Regions from separate parts of the Streptomyces sp. NPDC094032 genome, predicted to be linked through region 2. Evidence: riboswitches for the same ligand, from Rfam matches in the RefSeq annotation. Region 2 holds a riboswitch; each other region holds the start of a gene.
What was found. A riboswitch is a leader RNA that binds a small molecule or an ion and turns the genes downstream of it on or off. The one in region 2 is predicted to bind cobalamin.

Region 1: linked by a shared signal. The riboswitch ahead of cobN (cobaltochelatase subunit CobN) and the one ahead of metE (5-methyltetrahydropteroyltriglutamate--homocysteine S-methyltransferase) in region 2 are both predicted to bind cobalamin.
Region 3: linked by a shared signal. The riboswitch ahead of ABTZ54_RS20110 (cobalamin biosynthesis protein) and the one ahead of metE (5-methyltetrahydropteroyltriglutamate--homocysteine S-methyltransferase) in region 2 are both predicted to bind cobalamin.
Region 4: linked by a shared signal. The riboswitch ahead of ABTZ54_RS26835 (ribonucleoside-diphosphate reductase subunit alpha) and the one ahead of metE (5-methyltetrahydropteroyltriglutamate--homocysteine S-methyltransferase) in region 2 are both predicted to bind cobalamin.

The regions. Positions count from the first base shown of each region.
Region 1 covers NZ_JBEOUE010000025.1:64,187-71,155, forward strand. Annotated here, with positions in the region: gene ABTZ54_RS28520 (ferredoxin-like domain-containing protein) at 1-439, opposite strand, end outside; cobalamin riboswitch at 673-811, shown strand; gene cobN (cobaltochelatase subunit CobN) at 852-4,472, shown strand; gene ABTZ54_RS28530 (hypothetical protein) at 4,536-4,874, shown strand; gene ABTZ54_RS28535 (nucleoside hydrolase) at 4,855-5,832, opposite strand; gene ABTZ54_RS28540 (S8 family serine peptidase) at 5,898-6,887, opposite strand.
Region 2 covers NZ_JBEOUE010000026.1:14,959-21,927, reverse strand. Annotated here, with positions in the region: gene ABTZ54_RS28885 (hypothetical protein) at 1-954, opposite strand, end outside; cobalamin riboswitch at 1,084-1,268, shown strand; gene metE (5-methyltetrahydropteroyltriglutamate--homocysteine S-methyltransferase) at 1,432-3,738, shown strand; gene ABTZ54_RS28875 (glyceraldehyde-3-phosphate dehydrogenase) at 3,891-5,336, shown strand; gene ABTZ54_RS28870 (MFS transporter) at 5,428-6,768, opposite strand; gene ABTZ54_RS28865 (ArsR/SmtB family transcription factor) at 6,855-6,969, opposite strand, start outside.
Region 3 covers NZ_JBEOUE010000013.1:154,111-161,079, forward strand. Annotated here, with positions in the region: gene ABTZ54_RS20100 (putative cobaltochelatase) at 1-873, opposite strand, end outside; gene ABTZ54_RS20105 (cobyric acid synthase) at 953-2,461, opposite strand; gene ABTZ54_RS20110 (cobalamin biosynthesis protein) at 2,458-3,444, opposite strand; cobalamin riboswitch at 3,477-3,618, opposite strand; gene ABTZ54_RS20115 (hypothetical protein) at 3,731-3,952, opposite strand; gene ABTZ54_RS20120 (inorganic phosphate transporter) at 3,969-5,258, opposite strand; gene ABTZ54_RS20125 (alpha/beta hydrolase) at 5,632-6,759, shown strand; gene ABTZ54_RS20130 (hypothetical protein) at 6,850-6,969, shown strand, end outside.
Region 4 covers NZ_JBEOUE010000022.1:55,414-62,382, forward strand. Annotated here, with positions in the region: gene ABTZ54_RS26820 (DUF3311 domain-containing protein) at 68-322, shown strand; gene mctP (monocarboxylate uptake permease MctP) at 319-1,944, shown strand; gene ABTZ54_RS26830 (GNAT family N-acetyltransferase) at 2,031-2,546, shown strand; cobalamin riboswitch at 2,605-2,729, shown strand; gene ABTZ54_RS26835 (ribonucleoside-diphosphate reductase subunit alpha) at 2,858-5,209, shown strand; gene ABTZ54_RS26840 (ribonucleotide-diphosphate reductase subunit beta) at 5,209-6,222, shown strand; gene ABTZ54_RS26845 (class I SAM-dependent methyltransferase) at 6,299-6,969, opposite strand, start outside.

The DNA.
Region 1 (6,969 bases), on a different contig from region 2:
CCGAGAGCGCCGCCGTCCACGCCTCCGCGCACAGCAGGGCGTCCAGCTCCCGCGCCCACAACTGCACGTCCGCGCCGCCGAGTCCGTCCAGTCCCGCGGTGGGCGAGGCGACGATGTTGCGGACGCGTTCGTGGGTGGGCGAGGGCAGCAGCCCGGCCCGGTCGAGGAGGGCGGCGAGCTCGCCGCCGCAGCCCTCGCCGAGCCCGCGCAGCTCCGCGTTGCCCCGCGAGGTGACGCTGACGCCGCCGTCCCCGAGGGACTCGGCCGCGTCGGCCAGGGCGAGGACCTGAGACTCCGTCAAAAGGCCGCCGGGCAGCCGCAGTCGGGCAAGCCGCCCGTCGTCCGCCGCGTGCAGTCGCAGCGCACCCGGACAGGCGTCGCCGCGGTCCCGTATGAGAGGTTCGCCCGGTTCGGGCGAGGTGCGTGGGGTGGCCGACATGGCGGCGAGCATACCCACGGCGGGATCGGCTCCCACCTGCCGAGAACGAGCCACGACCGGGGCCGGAGGCGGCCGTGACCGGGGCGGGGGCGCCTGCGGCCGGGGCTCGCGGCGGCCACGACCGGGACCTGGCCCCGTCGTCGCACCGGGCCCCGCCCCCGTCGTCGCACCGGGCCCCGCCCCCGATGTGATCCCCCCAACCCCCCACTCTCCCCCCGCCCCGCCCGCTCACGATCTAGGATGCAAGCGGCATGGGGTCCCAGGACCCCGGGGAGGAAGCCCGGTGGGAATCCGGCGCGGTCCCGCCACTGTGAGCCGGTCCGGATTCGTCCGGGGCGGTGAGTCAGGAACTCCCGCCGTCCATACGACCACCCGGGGCGCGGACAACCCCGAGGAAGGGCCTGAGCTCGCCATGCTCCTGCTGCTGTCGCACTCCGACACCGACCTGCTCAGCGCCCGCGCGGCGAACGCCGCCGCCGACGAGGGCGCGGTGGAGTGGCGGTTCGCCAACCCGGCCCGGCTGCCGTCCGGCGACCTCCCCGCGCTGCTCGACGGCGTCGAGCTCGTCGTCGTACGCCTCCTCGGCGGCCTGCGCTCCTGGGAGGAGGGCCTGGACACGGTCCGGGCGGCGGGCAAGCCGGTGGTGGTGCTCAGCGGCGAACAGGCCCCCGACGCCCAGCTGATGGAGGCCTCCACGGTCCCGGTCGGCGTGGCCACCGAGGCCCACGCCTACCTGGCGCACGGCGGCCCGGCCAACCTCGGCCAGCTGGCCCGCTTCCTCTCCGACACCGTGCTGCTCACCGGCCACGGGTTCGAGCCGCCGGCCGCCGCGCCGACCTGGGGCCCGCTGGAGCGCACCGCCACCGACGGCGAGGGCCCGACCGTCGCCGTGCTCTACTACCGCGCCCACCACATGAGCGGCAACACCGCCTTCGTCGGCGCCCTGTGCGACGCGATCGAGGCGAAGGGCGCCCGCGCGAAGGCGCTGTACGTGGCCTCCCTGCGGGCCCCCGAGCCGGAGCTCCTCGACGAGCTGCGCGGCGCCGACGCGATCGTCACCACCGTCCTCGCGGCGGGCGGCACCAAGCCGGCCGAGGCGCAGGCGGGCGGCGACGAGGAGGCCTGGGACGCGGGCGCGCTCGCCGCCCTCGACGTGCCGATCCTCCAGGCCCTGTGCCTGACCGGCTCGCGCGCCGCCTGGGAGGAGAACGACGAGGGCCTCTCGCCGCTGGACGCCGCCAGCCAGGTCGCCGTCCCCGAGTTCGACGGGCGGCTCATCACCGTCCCGTTCTCCTTCAAGGAGATCGACGAGGACGGCCTGCCCGCGTACGTCGCGGACCCCGAGCGCGCCTCTCGAGTCGCCGGCATCGCCGTCCGGCACGCCCGCCTGCGTCACATCGCGAACGGCGAGAAGAAGCTGGCGCTCGTCCTCTCCGCGTACCCGACGAAGCACTCCCGGATCGGCAACGCGGTCGGTCTGGACACGCCCGCCTCCGCCGTCGCGCTGTTGAAGCGGCTGATCGCCGAGGGGTACGACTTCGGGCCCGTCGACGAGATCCCCGGCCTCGTCTCCGGGGACGGCGACGAGCTGATCTACGCCCTGATCGAGGCCGGCGGGCACGACCAGGACTGGCTCACCGAGGAGCAGCTGGCCCGCAACCCGGTCCGCATCCCGGCCGCCGACTACAAGCGCTGGTACGCCGAACTCCCGGCGGAGCTGCGCGAGCAGGTCGAGGAGCACTGGGGCCCGGCGCCCGGCGAGATGTTCCTGGACCGGTCCCGGAATCCCGAGGGCGACATCGTGCTCGCCGCGCTGCGCCGCGGGAACCTGCTCGTGCTCATCCAGCCGCCGCGCGGCTTCGGCGAGAACCCGATCGCGATCTACCACGACCCCGACCTGCCGCCCTCGCACCACTACCTGGCCGCCTACCGCTGGATCGCCGCCCGCGCCGAGGACGGCGGCTTCGGCGCCGACGCGATGGTGCACCTGGGCAAGCACGGCAACCTGGAGTGGCTGCCCGGCAAGAATGCCGGCCTGTCCGCCGCCTGCGGCCCCGACGCGGCCCTCGGCGACCTGCCGCTGGTCTACCCCTTCCTGGTCAACGACCCGGGCGAGGGCACCCAGGCCAAGCGCCGGGTGCACGCCACGCTCGTCGACCACCTGGTGCCGCCGATGGCCCGCGCCGACTCGTACGGCGACATCGCGCGCCTGGAGCAGCTGCTCGACGAGTACGCGCAGATCAGCTCCATGGACCCGGCGAAGCTGCCCGCGATCCGCGCGCAGATCTGGACGCTGATCCAGGCGGCGAAGCTGGACCACGACCTGGGCATGGCGGACCGCCCGGCGGACGACGGCTTCGACGACTTCCTGCTGCACGTCGACGGCTGGCTGTGCGAGGTCAAGGACGCCCAGATCAGGGACGGTCTGCATGTCCTGGGCGGCGCGCCGGTCGGCGAGGCCCGGGTCAACCTGGTCCTCTCCATCCTGCGCGCCCGCCAGATCTGGGGCGGCACGCAGGCGCTGCCCGGCCTGCGCGAGGCGCTCGGCCTGGACGAGTCGGCGGCGACCCGCACCACCGCCGACGAGGCGGAGGCGAAGGCCCGCGAGCTGGTCGAGGGCATGGAGGCCGCGGAGTGGTCCGTGGACGCGATCGGCTCCGTGGCCGCCGCATACGGCACCGAGGTGCACGCGGTGCTGCGCTTCGCCTGCGAGCAGGTCGTCCCGCGTCTGGCCGGCACCACCGACGAACTGACGCACGCCGTCCACGCGTTGAACGGCGGCTTCGTCCCGGCCGGCCCGTCCGGCTCGCCGCTGCGCGGTCTGGTCAACGTGCTGCCGACCGGCCGCAACTTCTACTCGGTCGACCCGAAGGCCGTGCCGTCCCGCCTCGCGTGGGAGACCGGCCAGGCGCTCGCCGACTCGCTGCTCACGCGCTACCGCGACGACCAGGGCGAGTGGCCGACCTCCGTCGGCCTCTCCCTGTGGGGGACGAGCGCGATGCGCACCGCGGGCGACGACGTCGCCGAGGCGCTCGCCCTGCTCGGCGTCCGCCCCTGCTGGGACGACGCCTCGCGCCGCGTGAACGGCCTCGAACCCATCCCGCTGGCTGAGCTGGGCCGCCCGCGCGTCGATGTGACGCTGCGCATCTCGGGCTTCTTCCGGGACGCGTTCCCGCACGTCATCGGGCTTCTCGACGACGCCGTACGGCTGGTCGCGGGTCTGGACGAGGCCGCCGAGGACAACTACGTACGGGCGCACGCCCAGGCGGACCTCGCGGAGCACGGCGACGAGCGGCGCGCCACCACCCGTATCTTCGGCTCCCGCCCCGGCACGTACGGCGCGGGTCTGCTCCAGCTGATCGACTCGCGCGACTGGCGCACCGACGCCGACCTGGCCGAGGTGTATACGGTGTGGGGCGGTTACGCGTACGGGCGCGGGCTCGAAGGGCGCCCGGCGCGCGCCGAGATGGAGACGGCGTACAAGCGGATCGCGGTCGCGGCGAAGAACACGGACACGCGTGAGCACGACATCGCGGACTCCGACGACTACTTCCAGTACCACGGCGGCATGGTGGCGACCGTCCGCGCGCTGAAGGGCACGGCCCCCGAGGCGTACATCGGCGACTCCACCCGCCCGGAGACCGTCCGCACCCGCACGCTGGTCGAGGAGACCTCCCGGGTGTTCCGCGCCCGCGTGGTCAACCCGCGCTGGATCGAGGCGATGCGGCGGCACGGCTACAAGGGCGCGTTCGAGCTGGCGGCGACGGTCGACTACCTCTTCGGTTACGACGCCACGACGGGCGTGGTCGCCGACTGGATGTACGACAAGCTGACCGAGGCGTACGTCCTGGACCCGGAGAACCAGGCCTTCCTGAAGGAGGCCAACCCCTGGGCGCTGCACGGCATCGCCGAGCGGCTCCTGGAGGCCGAGTCCCGCGGCATGTGGGAGAAGCCGGACCCGGAGACGCTGGCGGCGCTGCGGCAGGTCTTCCTGGAGACCGAGGGCGACCTCGAAGAGGGCGCCGAGGGCTGAGTTACGATCCCGGTCCGCACGTGTGTGCGGATCGGGAGTCTGGCCTGGGGTGGGGTGGTGGGCATGCGTGCCCGCGGAACGGTGATGACGACGGCGGCTGTGCTGGGGCTTGTCCTGGCCTTGGGCGCCTGCTCGGGCGGTGGCGACGACGACGGCCGGGGCAAGAAGCCGAAGCCGACCGCCCCGACGTCGGCGAAGCCCACGACGTCGGCGCCCCCGGCGCCCTCGTCCACCCCGTCCGAGGACGTGTTCGAGAACCCGGACGAGACCGCTGACGGGACCCCTGACGAGACCCCGAGCGCGACCCGGACGCCCGTCCGGATCGCCCCGGGCATCGGCGGGGGCTCGGTGAAGCCGTACCGGCCGGGTACGGGCGGCGGCGTCAAGAAGGCGACGCGCTGACCGACCGCTCCCCCAGCACCCGCACCGCGTCCACGATCAGGTCCCAGAAGCGGTCCGCGTCCGCCTCGATGCCGACCTCGGCGTTGGCCGGCAGGCCGGTCACGCCGTCCAGGTCGATCACGGTCGCCCCGCGCGTGTACGTGCCGGTCAGCTCGACCGCCACCGGCGCCCGCACCAGGCTGACCAGCGAGGGGTCGATCAGGTGCGCCACGGTCAGCGGGTCGTGCAGGGGCGGCGCGTCGAAGCCGTACACCTCGCGGTAGGTCGCGGCGAAGTACGTCAGGAGCTCGACGCACAGGCGCCCGAGCGGGGTGCCGAGCCCGGCCAGCCGCGCGAGCACGTCGGGGGTGGCCCGGACCTGGTGGGTGACGTTCAGGCCGAACATGGTCAGCGGGATCCCGCTGCGGAAGACCAGGTCCGCCGCCTCCGGGTCGCAGAGGATGTTGAACTCGGCCGCGGGCGTGGTGTTGCCCCGCCCCGTGGACCCGCCCATCAGGACGATCCGCTCGATCCTGGCGGCCAGTTCGGGGTGGGCGAGCAGCAGCGCGGCGACGTTGGTCAGCGGGCCCGTGGGGACGAGCGTGACGGGTGCCGGGTGGGCGAGCAGGACGTCCCGGGTCAGCGCGAGGGCGTCGCGCGGGTCCTGCGGCACGGGCGGCTCGCCCTCGCCGAAGCCGGGCCCGTCGAGCCCCGAGCCGCCGTGGATGTTCTCGGCGACGCGCGGCGCCCCGTACGGCCCGGCGTGCAGCGGGCGGTCCCGGCCGGCCGCGATCGGGACGCCGTGGATCCCGGCCACGGAGCACACCCGGCGCGCGTTGAGCGTGGTCTTCTCCACCGTCTGATTGCCCGCCACGGTGGTGATGGCGAGCAGGTCGACGGCCGGATGGGCCGCGGCGAGCAGGATGTTGAAGGCGTCGTCGTGTCCGGGATCGCAGTCGAGGATCACGGGTACCGGCATGCGCCCACCGTCCCACACCCCGTCCCGTACGTCACGATGCCGGACGCCCGTCCCGCTCCGGGGCCCTACTTGTTCTTGGCGTCCTTGCCCGCCGCGACCGCCGCCGCCGCGTCCACGTTCCCGAGCCCCAGCTTCGGCAGCTTCTGCGGGTTGCTGGCGGTCTGCTGGATCGTCTTCATGATCGCGGCCGGGTCCAGGCCCTGCTGGTGCAGGAGCGCGGCCACGGCGGAGACGTACGGCGAGGCCATCGAGGTCCCGGAGAGCTCCCCGTACCCCGAGGTGTTCTTCAGGGTCTCCTTCGTCGTGTACGTCGGCAGCGTGGACAGGATGTCGACGCCGGGCGCGGACACGGCGTTCTGCGCGCCGAAGTTGGTGAAGGAGGCGGGGGCTCCGTTCTCGCCGGCGGCGTTGACCACGAGCACCGGGGTGTCGAGCTCGTACGGCTGGAGGATCGTGGAGTCGTTGCCGGCGGCGGCGACCACCACCGCGCCCTTGGAGTTGGCGACGGCGATGGCCTGGTTGAGGACGCCGCCCTTGAGCAGCCGGGCCATCAGGCCGGACTCGCCGAGGGAGAGGTTGATGACGTCGGCGCCGTGCTGGGCGGCCCAGACGATGCCCTTGGTGATGTTCTCGTTGGTGCCGCTGCCGTCCGCGCCCAGGACCCGCACCGGCATGATCTTCGCGCCGGGCGCGCCGCCCGCGACGCCGACGCCGTTGTCGGTGTGGGCGGCGGCGATCCCGGCGACGTGGGTGCCGTGGCCGTTGAGGTCCTTGGGCTGGTCGTCGTTGTCGACGAAGTCGTAGCCGTCGACGAGGCGGCCCTTCAGGTCCGGGTGGTCGAGGTCGACGCCCGTGTCGACGACGGCGATCACGGTGTCGTCGCCCCGCTCGGTGTCCCAGGCGGCGGGCATCTTCAGCGCGTCGAGGGCCCACTGGTCGCCGCGCAGGGGGTCCGGCTCGGCGTCGTCGCTGCCGCACCCGGTGGTCACGGCGGCGGTGAGGGCGGTCAGGGCCGTGAGGGCGGCGAGAGTGGCGGTGGCGGGCCGACGACGCATGCGGTTCTCCCCATTCGTACACATTTGGGCCAGTCAGCGGCCAGTCAACAGGGCGAGGGGGAGTTCCGCATCCCGAACGGGG
Region 2 (6,969 bases):
GGAGCGGACGCCGAGGCCGGTCCTGGCCTCGCGGACGAGTGCGGGGATGCGCGCGTAGGGCAGCGCGTCCAGGTCGAAGCCGGGGGCCTGGGTGCCGGTGGGGGCGAACACGACGGTGAGCAGCCGGTCCTGCACGACGACGGTGAGTGCCTGGCGCTTCTCGTCGCCCTGGGTGAGCTGCGTGACGGCCAGGCGCAGGGCGCCCGGGTCGAGCATGGACTGGCCGGGGCCGAAGGAGACCGTACCGGTGGACGAGGAGACGCCCGTGGTCGACGAGGGGGCGGCGGCCGACGGGGGCGGCGCGTCGGTGTCGGGGCCGAAGAGTTCGGCGCGGTAGAGGAAGACGACGGCGGCCGCGGCGAGCAGCAGGGCGAAGAGGTTGACGAAGCCGGCGGCGGAGCTGCCCTCGGGGAGCGACTCGGTCAGGGCGGGTCCGGGCACCGAGTCGATACGGGCCCCGGCCGCGCGGTCCTCCCCCTGGGGCGTCGGCCGCTTCACGATCTCGACCTTCCACGGCCGGTCCGGCGGATACCGCACCACGACCGTGCCGCCCGGCTGGTAGTCGGGCAGGTCGACGACGTTGATGAACTGGGTGAACTCGACGCGGTACGGCGGCTCGTCGTCCGGCGCGACGGTGGCCTCGAAGCGTACGAGGACGTCGCTGGTGTCGCCGCCGCCGGTGGCCTGCCGGCTCTCGATCTTCCCGAGGGCGGTGCGGTGGACGACGGCCGCCTCCCGCCGGCGTGCGGGTGCTCCGGCGGCGAGGACGAGCAGGCCGTAGACGAGGGGCACGACCAGGCCCGCGACGAGGAGCGGCGGGTTCTCGATGACGGTGCCGACGACGAGCCCGGCGAGTGAGCCCCCGATCACGGCGCTCGTCAGGATGCCGCGGGCGAAGTGGAGGAGGGTGCGGCGCGTCCGCTGAGCGCTCCGGGTGACCGGGGTGATCGTCATAGGGGGATTGTGTCGGGCCCGGGCGGCGTCCGGTAGGCGTTCGGCCCGCCAGTTCGCGCCCCGTTCCCCGCGTGCCCGCCGATCGGCCTTCTCGCTCCCAACGGCAGGGCGTAGGGTGGGCGTTGCAGCTGGTTCGCCCCGTCCGCCAGGCGGGATGCGTCGTAAGAGGGAACCCGGTGGGAATCCGGGACTGCCCCGCAGCGGTGAGCGGGAACGACCGCCGTCAACAGCACTGGGCCCTGGGGGTCCGGGAAGCGACGGCCAGTAGGTGTCCTCCACGAGGAGGGCGTGCCCGCGAGTCCGAAGACCTGCCACTGCCCGTGCGTGACGACCGCGCGCGGAGATTCCGGTGACCTCGTGGGCGGGTCGGCGACGGTACGGGCACGGCGCATGCGCCGTCTCCCGGGTTTCCTCGCTCCTTTCGCGCGCTCGTGGTCCCACCGGGGTCCTCCCACACGACTCGCGAAGGAGAGTCCCGTGACCAGCACGACCACGACCGTGTACGGATACCCCCGCCAGGGCCCGGACCGGGAGCTCAAGAAGGCCGTCGAGGGCTACTGGCAGGGCAGGGTGACGGCCGATCAGCTGCGCCGGACGGGGGCGGAGCTGCGCCGCGCGGCCTGGCGGCAGCTCGTCGAGGACGGTGTCCGCGAGGTGCCGACCGGCGACTTCTCGTACTACGACCATGTCCTGGACACCAGCGTGATGGTGGGCGCGGTGCCCGCCCGGCATCGTGCCGCGGTCGCCGCCGACCCCCTCGACGGGTACTTCGCCATGGCGCGCGGTACGCGGGAGGTGGCGCCGCTGGAGATGACCAAGTGGTTCGACACCAACTACCACTACCTGGTGCCGGAACTCGGCCCGGGGACGGTGTTCTCGGCCGACGCGCGCAAGCAGGTCGGCGAGCTGACCGAGGCCCTGTCGCTGGGCTTCGCGGCCCGGCCGGTGCTCGTCGGGCCCGTGACGTTCCTGCTGCTCGCGAAGCCGGCCGCGGACGCGCCCGCCGACTTCGTCCCGCTGACGCTGCTCGACCGGCTGCTGCCGGTGTACGCGGAGGTGCTGGCGGATCTGCGGGCGGCGGGCGCGGAGTGGGTGCAGCTGGACGAGCCGGCCCTGGTGCAGGACCGCACCCCGGCGGAGCTGAACGCGGCCGCCCGCGCGTACCGGGATCTCGGGGCGCTCACCGACCGGCCGCGGCTGCTGGTGGCCTCGTACTTCGACCGTCTCGGCGAGGCGCTGCCCGTGCTCGCGAAGGCGCCGGTCGACGGTCTGGCGCTGGACTTCACGGGTCCCGCGGCGGCGAACCTGGCGGACCTCGCGGCGGTCGGCGGGCTGCCGGGCAAGCGGCTCGTCGCGGGGGTGGTGGACGGCCGGAACGTGTGGATCAACGATCTGGAGCGTTCGCTTGCGACCCTGGCGACCCTCCTCGGCCTGGCCGACCGGGTCGACGTGGCGGCCTCCTGCTCCCTGCTGCACGTGCCGCTGGACGCGGCGGCCGAGCGGGACGTGGATCCGCAGGTCGCGCGCTGGCTGGCGTTCGCCCGGCAGAAGGCGGAGGAGGTCGCGACGCTGGCGCGGGGGCTCGCCGAGGGGCCCGGCGCCGTCGCGGCCCGGCTCGCGGCCAACCGGGCCGCGCTGGGTTCGCGTACCGCTTCCGCGCTGACGCGGGATCCGGCGGTACGGGCCCGGGCGGCGGCGGTCACCGCGGCCGACACGCGCCGCGCGCAGCCGTACGCGGAGCGGGCGGCGGCCCAGCGGGTCCGGCTGCGGCTGCCGCTGCTGCCGACGACGACGATCGGGTCCTTCCCGCAGACGCCGGAGCTGCGCGCGGCCCGCGCCGGTCTGCGCGCGGGGCGGATCGGGGCCGCCGCGTACGAGGAGCGGATCGAGGCGGAGATCCGGGAGGTGGTCGCGTTCCAGGAGAAGGCGGGCCTGGACGTGCTGGTGCACGGGGAGCCCGAGCGCAACGACATGGTGCAGTACTTCGCCGAGCGGCTCGACGGCTTCCTCGCGACCCGGCACGGCTGGGTGCAGTCGTACGGCACGCGGTACGTCCGGCCGCCGGTGCTGGCCGGTGACGTGGCGCGGCCGGGGCCGATGACGGTGCGCTGGACGGGGTTCGCGCAGTCGCTGACGGCGCGCCCGGTGAAGGGGATGCTGACAGGTCCGGTGACGATGCTGGCCTGGTCGTTCGTCCGGGACGACCAGCCGCTCGCGGAGACGGCCCGGCAGGTGGCGCTGGCGCTGCGGGACGAGGTCGCGGACCTGGAGGCGGCGGGCACCTCGGTGGTGCAGGTCGACGAGCCGGCGCTGCGGGAGACCCTGCCGCTGCGGGCGGCGGGCCGGGCGGCGTACCTGGAGTGGGCGACGGAGGCGTTCCGGCTCGCGACGAGCGGGGTGCGGCCGGACACCCAGATCCACACGCACATGTGTTACGCCGAGTTCGGCGACGTGATCGGCGCCATCGACGAGCTGGACGCGGACGTGATCAGTCTGGAGGCGGCCCGTTCGCGCATGCGGGTGGCCCGGGAGCTCGCCGCGCACGCCTATCCGCGCGAGGCGGGGCCCGGTGTGTACGACATCCACTCGCCCCGGGTGCCGGATCCGGAGGAGGCGGCGGCTCTGCTGCGGACGGGACTTTCGGCCATCCCCGCGGAGCGGCTGTGGGTGAACCCGGACTGCGGTCTGAAGACGCGCGGCTGGCCGGAGACGCGTACGGCCCTGGAGAACCTGGTGGCCGCGGCCCGCACCGTACGGACGGAGCTCGCACCCCCCTCCGTATGACGGGAGTGCGGGGTGTGACCGGAGAGAAGACGGTGACGCGACAGGGATGACCGGTTCCCGGCGACGTGACGACCACCTCGCCGGGGACCCCTTGAAGGACCCGATGGCGGTCGGGTTAGCATATGAGCACTGCCTAGCTCGAAAGTTGCACTGTGACTGTCAACGAGGACTCGTTCACCAACTGGAAGCACCGCGAGGAGATCGCGGAGTCCATGATTCCGATCATCGGGAAGCTGCACCGCGAGCAGGACGTCACGGTCCTCCTCCACAGCCGCTCCCTGGTGAACAAGTCGGTGGTCAGCATTCTCAAGACCCACCGATTCGCCCGCCAGATCGACGGCGAGGAGCTCTCGGTCACCGAGACCCTGCCGTTCCTGGAGGCGCTGACCACGCTGGACCTGGGCCCGTCCCAGATCGACATCGGCATGCTGGCGGCGGAGTACAAGGCCGACGACCGCGGTCTCTCGGTGGCGGAGTTCACCGCCGACGCCGTCGCCGGTGCCATCGGCGCCAACAAGATCGCGCGGAGCGACGGCCGTGACGTCGTCCTGTACGGCTTCGGCCGCATCGGGCGCCTGGTCGCGCGGCTGCTCATCGAGAAGGCCGGCTCCGGCAACGGTCTGCGGCTGCGCGCCATCGTCGTGCGCGGCGGCGGTGACCAGGATCTCGTCAAGCGCGCCTCGCTGCTGCGCCGCGACTCGATCCACGGCCAGTTCCAGGGCACCATCACCGTCGACGAGGCGAACAGCACGATCGTCGCCAACGGCAACTCGATCCGCGTGATCTACGCCAACGACCCCTCCGAGGTCGACTACACGGCGTACGGCATCGAGAACGCCATCCTCATCGACAACACCGGCAAGTGGCGCGACCGCGAGGGCCTGTCCAAGCACCTGCGCCCCGGCATCGACAAGGTCGTGCTGACGGCTCCGGGCAAGGGCGACGTCCCGAACATCGTGCACGGCGTCAACCACGACACGATCAAGCCGGACGAGCAGGTCATCTCCTGCGCGTCCTGCACCACCAACGCGATCGTCCCGCCGCTCAAGGCCATGGACGACGAGTACGGTGTGCTGCGCGGTCACGTGGAGACCGTCCACTCGTTCACGAACGACCAGAACCTGCTGGACAACTACCACAAGGCCGACCGCCGTGGCCGGTCCGCGCCGCTCAACATGGTGATCACCGAGACCGGTGCCGCCTCGGCCGTCGCCAAGGCGCTGCCGGAGCTGAAGGCCCCGATCACGGGCAGCTCGATCCGCGTCCCCGTCCCGGACGTCTCGATCGCCATCCTCAGCCTGCGGCTGGGCCGCGAGACCACCCGCGAGGAGGTCCTTGAGTACCTCCGCGACGTCTCGCTGCACTCGCCGCTGAAGCGCCAGATCGACTTCACCACGGCTCCCGACGCCGTCTCGATGGACTTCGTGGGCTCGCGCCACTCGTCGATCGTGGACGCCGGCGCGACCAAGGTCGACGGCGACAACGCGATCCTGTACCTGTGGTACGACAACGAGTTCGGCTACTCCTGCCAGGTCATCCGGGTCGTCCAGCACGTCTCGGGCGTCGAGTACCCGACCTTCCCGGCTCCGGCGGTCTGAACCGACTGACGGACCGAAGAGACCGACGCGAACGGCGGCGGGGCGAGAGCCCCGCCGCCGTTCGGCGTTCCCGGGCGCCACTCCCCCGGTGTTACGGGGCGGGCGCCGGCCAGCGCCGGTGCAGGGCGTCGATGTGGAAGGCGTGGGTGTGGGGTCCCGGGGCTCCGGCCAGGTGCGGGTGGTCGGCCGGGAGCTCGGGGTGGACGTGCGCCAGGTCGACGGGGTCCGCGCGGGGCCAGAGGCGGGCCGCGGCCAGCGCGCCGAGCAGGGCGAGCCCGGCGAGCACCGCCGCCGCGGGCGCGGGTCCGGCGCGGGTGACGAGGAGCCCGGCGAGCGGGTAGGCGAGCAGCCAGCAGGCGTGCGAGAGCGAGAACTGCGCGGCGAAGGCGGCGGGCAGGTCGCCTGAGGCGGCCGAGCGGCGCAGCAGCCGCCCGCTGGGGGTGAGGACGGCGGAGGTGGCGGCGCCGACGAGGAGGTAGCCGGCGAGCAGTCCCGGCCAGGTCCAGGCGCCCGGCGGGGCGGCGAGCAGCAGGGCGAGCGGGCCGAGGGCGCCGGGCAGGGCGAGGGCCCCGGCGAGCATGAGCCGGCGTTCGTCGAGCCGGTCGAGGAGCCGGGGCAGCAGCAGGGCGACGCCCATGGAGCCCGCTCCGTACGCGCCGAGCGCGAGCGGCACGTCGCCGGCGGGCCGGCCCAGGGTGTCGCGGACCAGGACGACGGTGCCGACCAGGACCAGGGCGCCCGCCGCGGCCACCGCCAGGTCGAGGGCGAGCAGGGCGCGCAGGCGCGGGGTGGCGAGGAAGAGGCGGGCGCCGAGGCCGAAGGTCCCGGAGCGGCGTCCCGCCGGGTGTGCGCGGGGCGCGGGCGGCCTGGGCAGGGCGACGGAGAGGACGAGCAGCGCGGAGGCGAGGAAGCCGGCGGCGGTGCCGGTGAACAGCCAGGGGTACGGGACGAGGGCGAGGAGCGCGGCGGCGAGCACCGGTGAGACGAGGCTCTCCAGGTCGTAGGCGAGCCGGGAGAGCGACAGGGCCTCGGTGTAGGCGCGTTCCTCGGGCAGGACGTCGGGGACGGTCGCCTGGAAGACGGGGGTGAAGGTGGCGGAGGCGGCCTGGAGGAGCAGGATCAGGCCATAGATCTGCCAGACCTGGTCGACGAAGGGCAGGGTGAGCGCGGCGCAGGCCCGGACGAGGTCGGCGGAGACGAGCAGGGCCCGCCGGGGGACGCGGGCGGCGAGCGCGGCGGCGAGGGGGGCGACGGCTACGTACGCGCACATCTTGAGGGCGAGGGCGGTGCCGAGGACCGCGGCGGCGTCGGCCCCGGCGAGGTCGTAGGCGAGCAGGCCGAGGGCGACGGTCGCGAGGCCGGTGCCCAGGAGGGCGACGGTCTGGGCGACGAAGAGGTGCCGGTAGGTGCGGTGGCGCAGGACGGACAGCACGGTTCCACGGTAGCGGACATGTGCGCGCTTGCGCACATGTTGACGCCAGATGGCCGCCAGGCCGGGCGGGCCGGATGTCCGCCCCCTCAGTCGTGCCAGGGCTCTCCGCTCACCTCGTGGTCGGCCCGGCTGACCGCCTCGACCACCAGCCGTCTGAGGTGCCCGTCCGGCATCGCGTACACGACCCGCCGGCCGTCCCTG
Region 3 (6,969 bases), on a different contig from region 2:
GAGCGCGGTCGCCGTACGGGCCATCACGATGTCGGCGCGCATGCCGTCCACCTCGAACGCGGCGCAGGTCGCGGCGATCTGGAGCAGCACCGCGTCCCCGAGCGTCACCTGCGGCAGCAACTCCCGGGCGGCGACGATCCGTTCGCGCAGCGCGGCCTCCTCGCCTGCCCAGCGCGCGGCGAACGCGGCCGGGTCGTCCTCGAAGGCGAGCCGCCGCCGGACCACCTCGACCCGCTGCTCGGGCACCCGGGAGGCGGCGACCTCCACGGTGAGCCCGAAGCGGTCGAGCAACTGCGGCCGCAGCTCGCCCTCTTCGGGGTTCATGGTGCCGACGAGCAGGAAGCGGGCGGCGTGCCGCACGGAGACGCCTTCGCGCTCGACGTACGAGGAGCCCATGGCGGCGGCGTCCAGCAGGTGGTCGATCAGGTGGTCGGAGAGGAGGTTGACCTCGTCGACGTAGAGGATGCCCCGGTGCGCGTCGGCGAGCAGCCCCGGCTCGAAGGCCTTCACGCCCTCGGCGAGCGCCCGCTCGATGTCGAGCGCGCCGACCAGCCGGTCCTCGGAGGCGCCGACGGGCAACTCGACCATCCGCGCGGGCCGTTCGTCCGCGCCCAAGGCCCCGCCCGCCGCCTCGTGCGGCCCGTCCGGGCAGCCGGGGTCGGGGGAGCCCGGGTCGCAGCTGAAGCGGCAGCCCGCGACCACGGACACGGCCGGCAGCAGCTCGGCGAGCGCGCGCACGGCGGTCGACTTCGCGGTGCCCTTCTCGCCACGGACCAGCACACCGCCCACGGCCGGGCTGACCGCGTTCAGGAGCAGCGCGAGCCGCAGGTCGTCCATGCCGACGACGGCGGTGAACGGAAAGCGGGTGCTCATCGGGTGGTCACTCCTTCGAGTCGTACGGAGAGGGGGACGGGCGGGGTCGGTGCGGGCGGGGTCGGCGCGGGCGGGGCGCTCACGGCGCACCCGGCGGCACGAACGGCAGCCCCGCCGGGACGCCCTCCTCGATGAGCCGCAGCAGCGCGTCCGTGTCGGCGTGCTCCTCGATCAGGTCGCCGAGGCGGTCCAGCTGCTCCTCGCGGAGCGCGCCGAACGAGGTGTCGGGGGCCGGGACGAAGCGCCGTCCCGAGGCGGCGGCGACCTCGCGCAGGAAGGCCCGGCGGAAGCCGTCGCTCTCCAGCGAGCCGTGCCAGTGGGTGCCCCACACCGCGCCGACCCGGCAGCCGTCGAGGAAGGGTTCGCCGCCCTCGACGGTGGCGACGCCGTGGTGGATCTCGTACCCCTCGACCCGCTCGCCGAGCGCCTCGCCGACCGGCCGGGCCAGGGTCTTCTCGACCCCGAAGCGCACCCGTACGGGCAGCAGCCCGAGCCCGTCGACCACGCCGGCCCTCGACTCGACGTCGTCCTCGATCCGCTCGGCGAGCGCCTGGAAGCCGCCGCAGATGCCGAGCACCGGGCGCCCCTCGGCGGCGCGTCGCGCCAGCGCGTCGGCGAGCCCGCGCTCCCGCAGCCAGGCGAGGGCCTTGACGGTGCCCCGGGTGCCGGGCACGACGACCAGGTCCGCGTCGACGAGCTCCTCGGGCCGGTCCACGAACCGGACGACGACGCCCGGCTCGGCGGCCAGCGCGTCCACGTCGGTGAAGTTGGACATCAGCGGTACGGCGCAGACGGCGACCCGCAGCACGTCGGCGCCGACCGGCGGCGCCACCACCGACTCCCGGACGGTGCCCCGCAGCGAGACGCGCAGCCCGTCCTCCTCGTCGATGCCCAGCCCGTGCGCGTACGGCAGGACACCGAGGGTCGGGCGTCCGGTGAGCCCGTGGAGCATGTCGAGGCCGGGCTCCAGGAGCGTCACGTCGCCCCGGAACTTGTTCACCAGGTAGCCGGCGACGAGCTCCTGGTCCTCGGGCGCCAGCAGCGCCGTCGTCCCGAAGAACTGGGCGAAGACCCCGCCCCGGTCGATGTCGCCGACGACCACGACGGGCAGCCGCGCGGCCCGCGCGATGCCCATGTTGACGATGTCCGTGCGCCGCAGGTTGATCTCGGCCGGGCTGCCCGCCCCCTCGCAGATCACGGCGTCGTACGTGCCCCGCAGCTCCTCCAGGCACGCCATCACCGGCTCGAACAGCGTCTGCTGGCGTCCGCCGTGGTAGCCGCGGGCGCTCATCTCGCCGACCGGCTTGCCCATCAGCACGACCTGGCTGGAGCGGTCGCTGCCGGGCTTGAGCAGCACCGGGTTCATCAGCGCGCTCGGCTCGACGCGGGCGGCCTGCGCCTGCATGGCCTGGGCGCGCCCGATCTCCGCGCCCTCCCGGGTCACGAAGGAGTTCAGGGACATGTTCTGCCCCTTGAACGGCGCGACCTTGATCCCCCGCCGGACCAGCCAGCGGCAGATGCCGGCCGTGACGACGCTCTTGCCCGCGTCGGACGTGGTCCCGGCGACGAGCAGCCCCCCACCCCTCATGCGTTCCTCCGCTTCAGCGCGCTCGCGATCATCCGGCCGCCCACGCAGGCGGCCAGGGTCAGTCCGGTGACCCGGCGGGACAGCCGTACCGCCCGGTCGATGTCGGCGACCTCGACGGGCCGCCCCTCGCCGTTGAGCACGGGCCGGTGCTCGACCCGGCCGCCGTACGCCAGCGTCCCGCCGAGCCGTACGCCGAGCGCGCCCGCGAAGGAGGCCTCCACCGGGCCCGCGTTGGGGCTGGGGTGCTTCGAGGCGTCCGCGCGCCAGGCGCGTGCCGCGCCGCGCGGGTCGCCGCCCGCGACGGTGGCGAGCACGGCGGTGAGCCGGGCGCCGGGCCATCCCGCGAGGTCGTCGAGCCGGGCCGAGGCCCAGCCGAAGCGGCGGTACTTCGGCGACTTGTGGCCGACCATCGCGTCCAGGGTGTTCACCGCCCGGAAGCCGAGCAGGCCCGGCACGCCCGCGACGGCGCCCCAGAACAGGGCGCCCACCACGGCGTCGGAGGTGTTCTCGGCGACCGATTCGACGACCGCGCGGGCCATCGCGGGACCGTCCAGGGAGTGCGGGTCGCGTCCGCACAGGTGCGGCAGGCGCTCCCGGGCGACCTCCAGGTCCCCGGCCGCGAGCGCCCCGCCGATCGCGCGGGCCTCGCGGCCCAGGGTCGTACCGCCGACGACGGCCCACACGGAGGCGGCGGTCAGGGCGACGGTGGCGGTGCGGCTGCCCCGTACCGTACGGGCGGCCAGCGCGCCGAGCGCCACGGTGGATCCGGCGCAGACGGCGGTGTGCAGGGCGCCCCAGCCGCGGTGGTCGCGCAGCAGGTGTTCCTCGACGGCGCCGGCCGCGCGCCCGAAGGCGGCGACGGGATGGCCGCGGCGGGGGTCGCCGGCGAGCAGGTCGACGGCGAGGCCGGCGGCCGCTCCGTACGCGAAGGCGCTGGTGGCACCCGAGAAGGCACCGGGAATGCTGAGGCCGCGGCCGGGCATGGCGCTCTGTCCTCACTCAGGGTCCGCGCCCTGGATCGACGTGACCGGCGGCGAGAGTTCCTGACTCCCGGCCCCGGGGGGCCGGTCACAGTGGCGGGACCGCGCCGGAATCGCACCGGACTTCCTCTACTGCCGCCGTAATGGCCCCGGCAGTCCACCACGCTGTGCGAACAGCCGTCAACTCACCCTTGACCTGCGTCGGGTCACTGTGCGGAGCGCCACAGACACGAGGACCGGGCGGCCCGCACCTCGTGGTGCGGACCGCCCGGCCGGTGTGCTCGGTGCGTCAGGCGACGATCAGGTAGATGCCGTAGGAGACGGCCGCCAGGCACAGCGCGAAGCAGGCGTAGGCGCCGGTGACGGCGAGCGTGGCGGAGCCGCCGTTCTCGGCGGCCTCCTCCTGCTTGGAGAGGCCCATGACACCGAGGGTGAAGAGGCCCACCAGCGCGACGGTCGCCACGAGGCTGACTCCGAAGACGGAGCCGAGGGCTGCCCAGTCGATCTTCATGCTTGGTTCCAGTTCCTTAGACCGCGGCGGCGGGGGCCGGGGGAGCGGCCGGGTCCGTGGGGCCCGGGGTGGGGATGGTGGTCTTCAGGTCCGCGTCCGCGACGGCGGCGACGGAGCCGGCCGGCGGCGGCGGGGTGACGGCCGCGATGGCGGTGGTCACGACGCCCGCGGGCTCGGCCGGGGCGGCGGGGGCGTCGATGTCGTCGGCGGTGACGTTGGTGTGGTCGACCGGCTTGCGGCGCGACAGCGACCAGATCACGGCCGAGCCGGCCACGAGCAGGACCGCGACGGCGGCGATGCCCCAGGTGCCCTGCTTGGTGAGGAACTCGGCGGCGGCGCCGACCAGGCCCGCGGCGGGCAGGGTCAGACCCCAGGCGACGAACATCCGGGTGGCGGTCGACCAGCGGACGACACCGCCCTTGCGGCCGAGGCCGGCACCCATCACGGCACCCGAGCAGGACTGGGTGGTGGAGAGCGAGAAGCCCAGGTGGGAGGAGGCCAGGATGACCGTCGCGGCGCTGGTCTGGGCGGCGAAGCCCTGCTGCGGCTGGAGGTCGGTGAGGCCCTTGCCCATGGTGCGGATGATGCGCCAGCCGCCGAGGTAGGTGCCGAGCGCGATGGCGACACCGGCGGAGACGATGACCCACATGGGCGGGTTGGCGCCGGGGGCCAGGACGCCGCTGGTGACCAGGGCGAGGGTGATGATGCCCATCGTCTTCTGGGCGTCGTTGGTGCCGTGGGCGAGCGAGACGAGACCGGCGGACGCGATCTGGCCGGCCCGGTAGCCCTTGGCGGTGGCCTTCGTGCCGGTGTTCGACTTGGCGCCGAGGCGGTACGTCAGGCGGGTCGCGACCATCGCGGCCAGACCGGCGACGATCGGCGCGGCGACGGCCGGGATCAGGACCTTGGTGACGATGGTCGGGCCGTTGACCGCGTCCCAGCCGGCCGACATCACGGCGGCGCCGATGAGGCCGCCGAACAGGGCGTGGGAGGAGCTGGACGGCAGACCGAGCAGCCAGGTCAGCAGGTTCCACAGGATGGCGCCGACGAGCGCCGCGAAGATCACTTCTGTGCGAATGCCCTCTTCGTTGATGATCCCGCCGGAGATCGTCTTGGCGACCTCCACGGACAGGAACGCGCCGACGAGGTTCAGCACGGCGGACATGGCCACCGCCGTCTTGGGCTTGAGAGCACCGGTCGAGATGGTCGTCGCCATCGCGTTGGCGGTGTCGTGGAAACCGTTCGTGAAATCGAACACGAGAGCTGTCACGACCACAATCGCGAGCAGCAGCGTGATGTGTTCCATTTACCCAGGCAATCGTTTGACGTCAGTGACTCGTCGAACGTACGCAACCTGGGTGAACGGAAGATGAACTGGGTCGGGCTGTGTGGTGTCCCCAACCAGGGTCCGGAGATTCCGCTTACGTCCCCGATACGTCCCCGATCCCGCCCCGACGGCAGGGCCGTCCACCATGCGGTCACGGTGCGACCCGGGGTAAGCCCTGGCGTACCGGGACGGATACGACTCACCCCCCTTCCACCACTCTCCACCCGTTCCGTCCCGTGGACCCGCCACCGACCCCGTCAGCCGTACGGACGACCCCGCGGGGGAGACCCTTGTCACTCGTCCGGGGTGCCGTCCGGTGGCAGCCTTCCCGCCCTCTGCCGACACTGGGAGCGTGCGCCCGGCTACAGCGACGGCAGTGGCCGTCACCACAGTGATCGGTGTCGGCGCGGCCGCGGTGGCGGCCGGCCGGTACGCAAGCGACGCCGCCCTGGGGGTGCCGTCCGGACGGCCCCTCCCCGGGGATCCGAAACTGACGGTGCACGCCACCGGACCGGGCCGGATCACCCTCACCCGCAGCCTGGCCTCCCTGCGCCCCGGCACCTACGGGATCGAGGCCGCCGGACTGCACGCGGTCGTCGGCCCCGTCCTCGACCGGGTCCCGCACACCGCGGACACCGTCGTGCGCCGGCTCGAACGGGTCGAGCTCGGCACCCTCTCCACCGGCGCCCGCGTCCGCTTCACCCCCCAGCTGCACTGCGGCACCCCCGAGACCGCCCTCGGCCTCTCCTACGAGGACGTCGAGATCCCCGGCGAGCTCGGCAACCTCCCCGCCTGGCTCGTCCCCGGCGCCCACTCCACCTGGGTGATCGCCCTGCACGGCCTCGGCGCCACCCGCGAGCACGCGCTCAACCTGGTCCCCTTCCTCCAGCGCCGGCAGGTCCCCGTCCTCGTCCCCGCCTACCGCGGCGACGAGGGCGCGCCCCCCGCCCCCGACGGCCTCGCCCACCTGGGCGACTCCGAGTGGCGCGACGTCGACGCCGCCATCCGCTACGCCGTCCGCCGGGGCGCCGAACAGGTCGTCCTGCACGGCTGGGGCGCGGGGGCCGCGATGGCCCTGCACGCCGCCGCGGGCTCCGGGGTGCGCGACCGCGTCAGCGGCCTGGTCCTCGACTCCCCGGTCCTCGACTGGGAGGCCACCCTGCGCAACCTCGTCGCCGCCCGCGGCATCCCCGGCCCCCTCGTCCCGCTCGCCGTCCGCGCCGCCCAGGGCAGGACCGGCCTGCACGGCGACCGGCTCGCGGAGGCCGCCGACCCCTCCGGCCTGCGGGTGCCGACCCTCCTCTTCCACGGACCCGACGACACGATCGCCCCCTGGGACCGCTCGCAGCGGCTGGCCGCCCTCCGCCCCGACCTGGTCACCCTCACCACGGTCGGCAACGCCCCCCACGCGGCCATGTGGAACGCGGACCCGCTCCGCTACGAGGAGGCCCTGCGGCGCTTCCTGACGCCGCTCGTCTAGGACAGGCCCCAGCACCCGACGCCGGGCCCGATGCAGCGGCGTTGCGGATTCCGATTGGGCTTTCGGGCCGTCAGCGGGAAGACTGCCCCCGTGACGTCTCGAAAGCCCGATGAACCATTGGCGCGCAACTCCAGACTCCGACTCGTCCGTCCGCGGGCCCTCGCCACCGCGCGGCGGGCCGTGACGACCCGGCGCACCCGCCCGGCGCCG
Region 4 (6,969 bases), on a different contig from region 2:
CTAACGGCGAGACCGTCCCCTAGATTGCCCCGTCTTACGAGGTGATCAGCGAGGGGACGGTTTCGCCATGTCAGAAGCGACACAAGGGAAACAACCGGTCATCACACCGTCGAGGGTGGTGATCGCGCTCTGCCTGGCCGCGCCCTTCGTGGCGATGCTCTGGGTGGGCTCGTACGCGAAGGTGGACCCCACCTTCATCGGCATCCCGTTCTTCTACTGGTACCAGATGCTCTGGGTGGTCGTCTCCACCGGTCTGACCATGCTCGCGTACCAGCTCTGGAAGCGCGACCAGCGCGTCCGCAAGGGGGGTGACGCGCGATGAACGACGGCGTGAACGGCGTCGCGCTCGGCGTCTTCGTCTTCTTCTTCCTGGCCGTCACGGTCATGGGATTCCTGGCCGCGAAGTGGCGCAAGGCCGAGAACGAGAACAGCCTGGACGAATGGGGCCTGGGCGGCCGGTCGTTCGGCACCTGGGTCACCTGGTTCCTGCTCGGCGGCGACCTCTACACCGCGTACACCTTCGTCGCCGTCCCGGCGGCCATCTACGCGGCGGGCGCGGCCGGCTTCTTCGCCGTGCCGTACACGATCCTGGTCTACCCGCTGATCTTCACCTTCCTGCCCCGCCTGTGGTCGGTCTCCCACAAGCACGGTTACGTCACCACCTCCGACTTCGTCCGCGGCCGCTTCGGCTCCAAGGGCCTGTCGCTCGCGGTCGCCGTCACCGGCATCCTCGCCACCATGCCGTACATCGCCCTCCAACTCGTCGGCATCCAGGCCGTCCTGGACGTGATGGGCGTCGGCGGCGGCGAGAACACCCACTGGTTCATCAAGGACCTGCCGCTGCTCATCGCCTTCGGCGTGCTCGCGGCGTACACGTACTCCTCCGGCCTGCGCGCCCCGGCGCTCATCGCCTTCGTCAAGGACACCCTGATCTACATCGTCATCGCGGTGGCGATCATCTACATCCCGATCAAGCTGGGCGGCTTCGACGAGATCTTCGCCAAGGCCGGCGAGGCGTACCAGACGATCAACCCGGCCACCGGCAAGCCCAAGGGCGCGCTCGTGCCCGGCGAGGCCGGCCAGTGGACGTACGCGACGCTGGCGCTGGGCTCGGCGCTCGCGCTCTTCATGTACCCGCACTCGATCACCGCGACGCTCTCCTCCAGGAGCCGCGAGGTGATCCGCCGCAACACCACGATCCTGCCGCTGTACTCGCTGATGCTCGGCCTGCTCGCGCTGCTCGGCTTCATGGCCATCGCCGCCGGGGTGAAGGTCACCAACGGGCAGCTGGCCATCCCGCAGCTCTTCGAGGACATGTTCCCGGCCTGGTTCGCGGGCGTGGCCTTCGCCGCCATCGGCATCGGCGCGCTGGTCCCGGCGGCGATCATGTCGATCGCGGCGGCCAACCTGTTCACCAGGAACATCTACAAGGACTTCCTCAAGCCGCACGCGACGCCCGAGCAGGAGACCAAGGTCTCCAAGCTGGTCTCGCTGCTCGTGAAGGTCGGCGCGCTGGTCTTCGTCCTCACCATGGACAAGACCGTCGCCATCAACTTCCAGCTGCTCGGCGGCATCTGGATCCTCCAGACCTTCCCCGCCCTGGTCGGCGGCCTGTTCACCCGCTGGTTCCACCGCTGGGCGCTGCTCGCCGGCTGGGCCGTCGGCATGGTCTACGGCACGGCCGCGGCATACGGCGTGGCCAGCCCGACCCAGAAGCACTTCGGCGGCTCGTCGGCCGAGATCCCCGGCATCGGCGAGATCGGCTACATCGGCCTCACCGCCTTCGTGCTCAACCTGGTGGTCACCGTGGTCCTCACCGTCGTCCTGAAGGCGCTCAAGGCGCCCGAGGGCGTCGACGAGACCTCGCCCGCGGACTACACGGCGGACGCCGGGGACGCGGGTGTCGTCACCGAGCTCCCGAAGGTGGGTGCCGCCGGGCACTGAGCCCCTGGTCGCCCGCTCCGCCCGCTCCGCCCGCCCCCGGCATATCCGGAGGCGGGCGGAGCCGTGCCGGGGGCAGACTGCCGGTCATGGACTTCACGATCAGGGCGATACGGCCCGAGGAGTACGAGGCCCTCGGCGAGGTCACCGCGCGGGCCTACCTCGACGACGGGTTCCTCGCCTTCGGCGAGGACGACGAGTACCAGCACCTGCTGCGGGACGTGGCCCGGCGGGACGCCGAGGCCGAGGTGCTCGTGGCGGTCGACACCACGGATCCGGCCGGCCCGGTCCTCGGCGGGGTGACCTTCACCGCCGGCGGCGGGGAGTGGGCCGACATCGCCCGGGAGGGCGAGGCCGAGTTCCGCATGCTGGCCGTCGCCCACACCGCCCGCGGCCGGGGCGTCGGGGAGGCCCTGGTGCGGGCCTGCGTCGACCGGGCGCGGGCCGTGGAGGGCTGCGCGCGGATCGTGCTGTCCACCCAGCCGGCCATGTCCACCGCCCACCGCGTCTATGAGCGACTGGGCTTCACCCGCTCCCCCGAACGGGACTGGAATCCCGTCCAGGGCTCGGAATTCATGCTCTTCACCTACGTTCTGGAGCTCTGACCGCAGCTCCGACCGACACAACATGTGGGGGGTTCCGCGAGCGGAGCCCCCCACATGTATGCTCGTCCTCGCTGTCGCCGCAGGGGAATCCGGTGGAAATCCGGAACTGTCCCGCAACGGTGTGTTTTGCGCGCTTTCGCGCCCAGGGTGAGTCCGAGGACCTGCCGGCAGCGCGCCCGGTCCGTCCGTTCCGGGTGCCACAGACGTCCGGGCCTCGCGGAGTGGGCCGGTGGACGCGGCGCCGCCGTGCGTACGGCCGCCCGTTCCCGCCTCCCGTCCTGGCTCCGAGCCGAGCGAGGGAGAGCCCCCACGTGACCATCGCGCCCGCCGATCCGGCCGCAGCGATCGAGACCGACGGACCCGGCACCGTACTGCTGCGGACCCTGACCGATCTCACCGCCGACCTCCCGGACACCGACCCCGGCAAGGTCGCCGCCGCCGCCCTGCGCGGCCGCAGCGCGGGCGCGGACGAGGCGGAGCTGCGCGAGCTGGCCACCGAGGCCGCCGCCGGACTGATCGCCGAGGACCCGGCGTACTCCCGGCTCGCCGCCCGGCTGCTCACCGTCACCATCGCCGACGAGGCCGCCGGACAGGGCGCGTCCTCCTTCTCGGCCTCCGTCGCCGTCGGCCACCGCGAGGGCCTGATCGCCGACCGCACGGCCGCGTTCGTCGCCGCGCACGCCGCGCGCCTCGACGCGCTGATCGACCCGGCGGGCGACGACCGCTTCGGCTACTTCGGCCTGCGCACCCTCTACTCCCGCTACCTGCTGCGCCACCCGATCACCCGCCAGGTGATCGAGACCCCGCAGCACTTCATGCTGCGCGTCGCGAGCGGTCTCGCCGAGGACGAGTCGACGCGCGCCGTCGACGAGGTGGCCGCGCTGTACGGGCTGATGAGCCGCCTGGACTACCTGCCCTCCTCCCCCACCCTCTTCAACTCCGGCACCCGCCACCCGCAGATGTCCTCCTGCTACCTGCTCGACTCCCCGCAGGACGAGCTGGACTCCATCTACGACCGCTACCACCAGGTCGCGCGCCTGTCGAAGCACGCGGGCGGCATCGGCCTCTCGTACTCCCGCATCCGCGCCCGCGGTTCGCTGATCCGCGGCACCAACGGGCACTCCAACGGCATCGTGCCGTTCCTGAAGACGCTGGACGCCTCCGTCGCCGCGGTGAACCAGGGCGGCCGCCGCAAGGGCGCCGCCGCGGTCTACCTGGAGACCTGGCACGCGGACATCGAGGAGTTCCTGGAGCTCCGCGACAACACCGGCGAGGACGCCCGCCGCACGCACAACCTGAACCTGGCGCACTGGATCCCGGACGAGTTCATGCGCCGGGTCAACGCGGACGCCGCGTGGTCGCTGTTCTCCCCCGCCGACGTGCCCGAGCTCGTCGACCTGTACGGCGCGGAGTTCGACGCCGCGTACCTCAAGGCGGAGGCCGCGGGCCTGGCCAAGAAGTCCATGCCGGCGCGTGACCTGTACGGCCGGATGATGCGTACCCTCGCGCAGACCGGCAACGGCTGGATGACCTTCAAGGACGCGTCCAACCGGACCGCCAACCAGACCGCCGAGCCCGGCTCGGTAGTCCACTCCTCGAACCTCTGCACCGAGATCATCGAGGTCACCGACGACGGCGAGACGGCCGTCTGCAACCTGGGCTCGGTCAACCTCGGCGCCTTCGTCGTCGGTTCGGACATCGACTGGGCGCGGCTCGACGAGACCGTGCGCACCGCCGTCACCTTCCTCGACCGGGTCGTCGACATCAACTTCTACCCGACCGAGCAGGCCGGCCGCTCCAACGCCCGCTGGCGGCCGGTGGGCCTGGGCGCGATGGGCCTCCAGGACGTCTTCTTCAAGCTGAAGCTGCCCTTCGACTCGGCCGAGGCCCGCGCGCTGTCCACCCGGATCGCCGAGCGGATCATGCTGGCCGCGTACGAGGCCTCCGCCGACCTCGCCGAGCGCAACGGCCCGCTGCCCGCCTGGGACAAGACCCGCACCGCGCGCGGTGTGCTGCACCCTGACCACTACGACGTGGAGCTGAACTGGCCGGAGCGCTGGGCCGCGCTGCGCGAGCGGATCGCCGCCGTCGGCATGCGCAACAGCCTGCTGCTCGCCATCGCGCCGACCGCGACCATCGCCTCGATCGCCGGCGTCTACGAGTGCATCGAGCCGCAGGTCTCCAACCTGTTCAAGCGCGAGACGCTCTCCGGCGAGTTCCTCCAGGTCAACTCGTACCTGGTCGACGAGCTGAAGGCGCTCGGCGTGTGGGACGCGCAGACCCGTGAGGCGCTGCGCGACTCCAACGGCTCGGTGGCCGGCTTCACCTGGGTGCCCGCCGAGGTGCGCGAGCTGTACCGCACGGCCTGGGAGATCCCGCAGCGCGGCCTGATCGACATGGCCGCGGACCGGACCCCCTTCCTGGACCAGTCGCAGTCGCTGAACCTGTTCATGGAGACGCCGACCATCGGCAAGCTGTCGTCGATGTACGCGTACGCCTGGAAGCAGGGTCTGAAGACCACGTACTACCTGCGCTCCCGCCCGGCGACCCGGATCGCCCGCGCCGCCCAGGCCGCCGCCCCCATCCCCGTCCAGCAGGTCGCCGACCCCGACGCCGTCGCCTGCTCCCTTGAGAACCCCGAGTCCTGCGAGGCCTGCCAGTAATGACCGCCGAGAACAAGAACCTGCTCGACCCGGGCTTCGAACTGACCCTGCGTCCGATGCGCTACCCGGACTTCTACGAGCGCTACCGCGACGCGATCAAGAACACCTGGACCGTCGAGGAGGTCGACCTCCACTCGGACGTCGCCGACCTCGCCAAGCTCACCCCCGGTGAGCAGCACATGATCGGGCGCCTGGTCGCCTTCTTCGCGACCGGCGACTCGATCGTGGCCAACAACCTGGTCCTGACGCTCTACAAGCACATCAACTCCCCGGAAGCGCGCCTGTACCTCTCGCGCCAGCTCTTCGAGGAAGCCGTCCACGTCCAGTTCTACCTGACGCTCCTGGACACCTACCTCCCCGACCCGGACGACCGGGCGGCGGCCTTCGCGGCCGTCGAGAACATCCCCTCCATCCGCGAGAAGGCGCAGTTCTGCTTCCGCTGGATGGACTCGGTGGAGAAGATCGACAAGCTGGAGACCCAGGCCGACCGCCGCCGTTTCCTCCTCAACCTGATCTGCTTCGCCGCCTGCATCGAGGGCCTGTTCTTCTACGGCGCCTTCGCGTACGTGTACTGGTTCCGCTCCCGCGGTCTGCTGCACGGCCTGGCCACCGGCACCAACTGGGTGTTCCGCGACGAGACCATGCACATGGACTTCGCGTTCCAGGTCGTGGACACCGTCCGCAAGGAGGAGCCGGAACTCTTCGACGACGAGCTCCAGGCCCAGGTCACCGCGATGCTGAAGGAGGCCGTCGAGGCGGAGCTCCAGTTCGGCCGCGACCTGTGCGGCGACGGCCTGCCGGGCATGAACACCGAGTCGATGCGCGAGTACCTCCAGTGCGTCGCCGACCAGCGCCTCGTCCGCCTGGGCATCCCCCCGGTCTTCGGCTCGGAGAACCCGTTCGCCTTCATGGAACTCCAGGGCGTCCAGGAACTCACCAACTTCTTCGAGCGACGGCCGTCCGCGTACCAGGTGGCGGTCGAGGGGTCTGTGGACCTGGACGAGGACTTCTAGGACTCGGTCCGACCTCTGGTACGTACGTGGAAGGGGCCCCGCAGCGGTGACGGTGCGGGGCCCTTCGGCGTACCGGTCATCTCCGGCAGACGAGGATTCCCCCGAGGCAGGTGATCTCGTACGCGCCGTGGCGGGCGATGTGTTCGGTGAGGAGTACGCGGGCGCGGTCGATGGTCGCGTCGAAGGGAACGTCGTGCTGGTCCGACCAGGCGCGGTAGGAGGCCATGTGAGCGATGACCGGCTCGGGGTCGCGGACCGTGATGGTCCCGGGCAGTTCCGCAACCTCCACCTGGCTGAACTCCTCGCCGAGGAAGGCCGGGGCCTTCTCCAGGGAGAAGCGGGCACTGAGGGAGATGCGGGCCGGGCCTCGGTCGATGCCGAGGACGTCGCCGGCGGCCCGTTGCCAGAGGTCGTCGAGTTCGGCCTTGTCGCGGTCGCCGTTGGTGGAGGCGATCACCAGCCCGTCGCGGGCCACGACCCGGGCCAGTTCCCTGACCGCTTGGGGAATATCGGGCACGTGGTAGAGCATGTGAAGCGCGAGAGCGGCATCGGTGCTCCCCGCCGCCAGCGGAAGCCTCGCCGCGTCCGCCACGGCGACCGGGCCGGGGACGCCGACAAGGATTCCGGGGGCAATGTCGAAGCCGAGCAGGGACAGGTCGGGGCGGTCCTGACGGAGCCGCTGGATGAACTTGCCGTTGCCACAGCCGATATCGACGACGCGCCCGCGTACGTCGCCCAGCCGCTCGG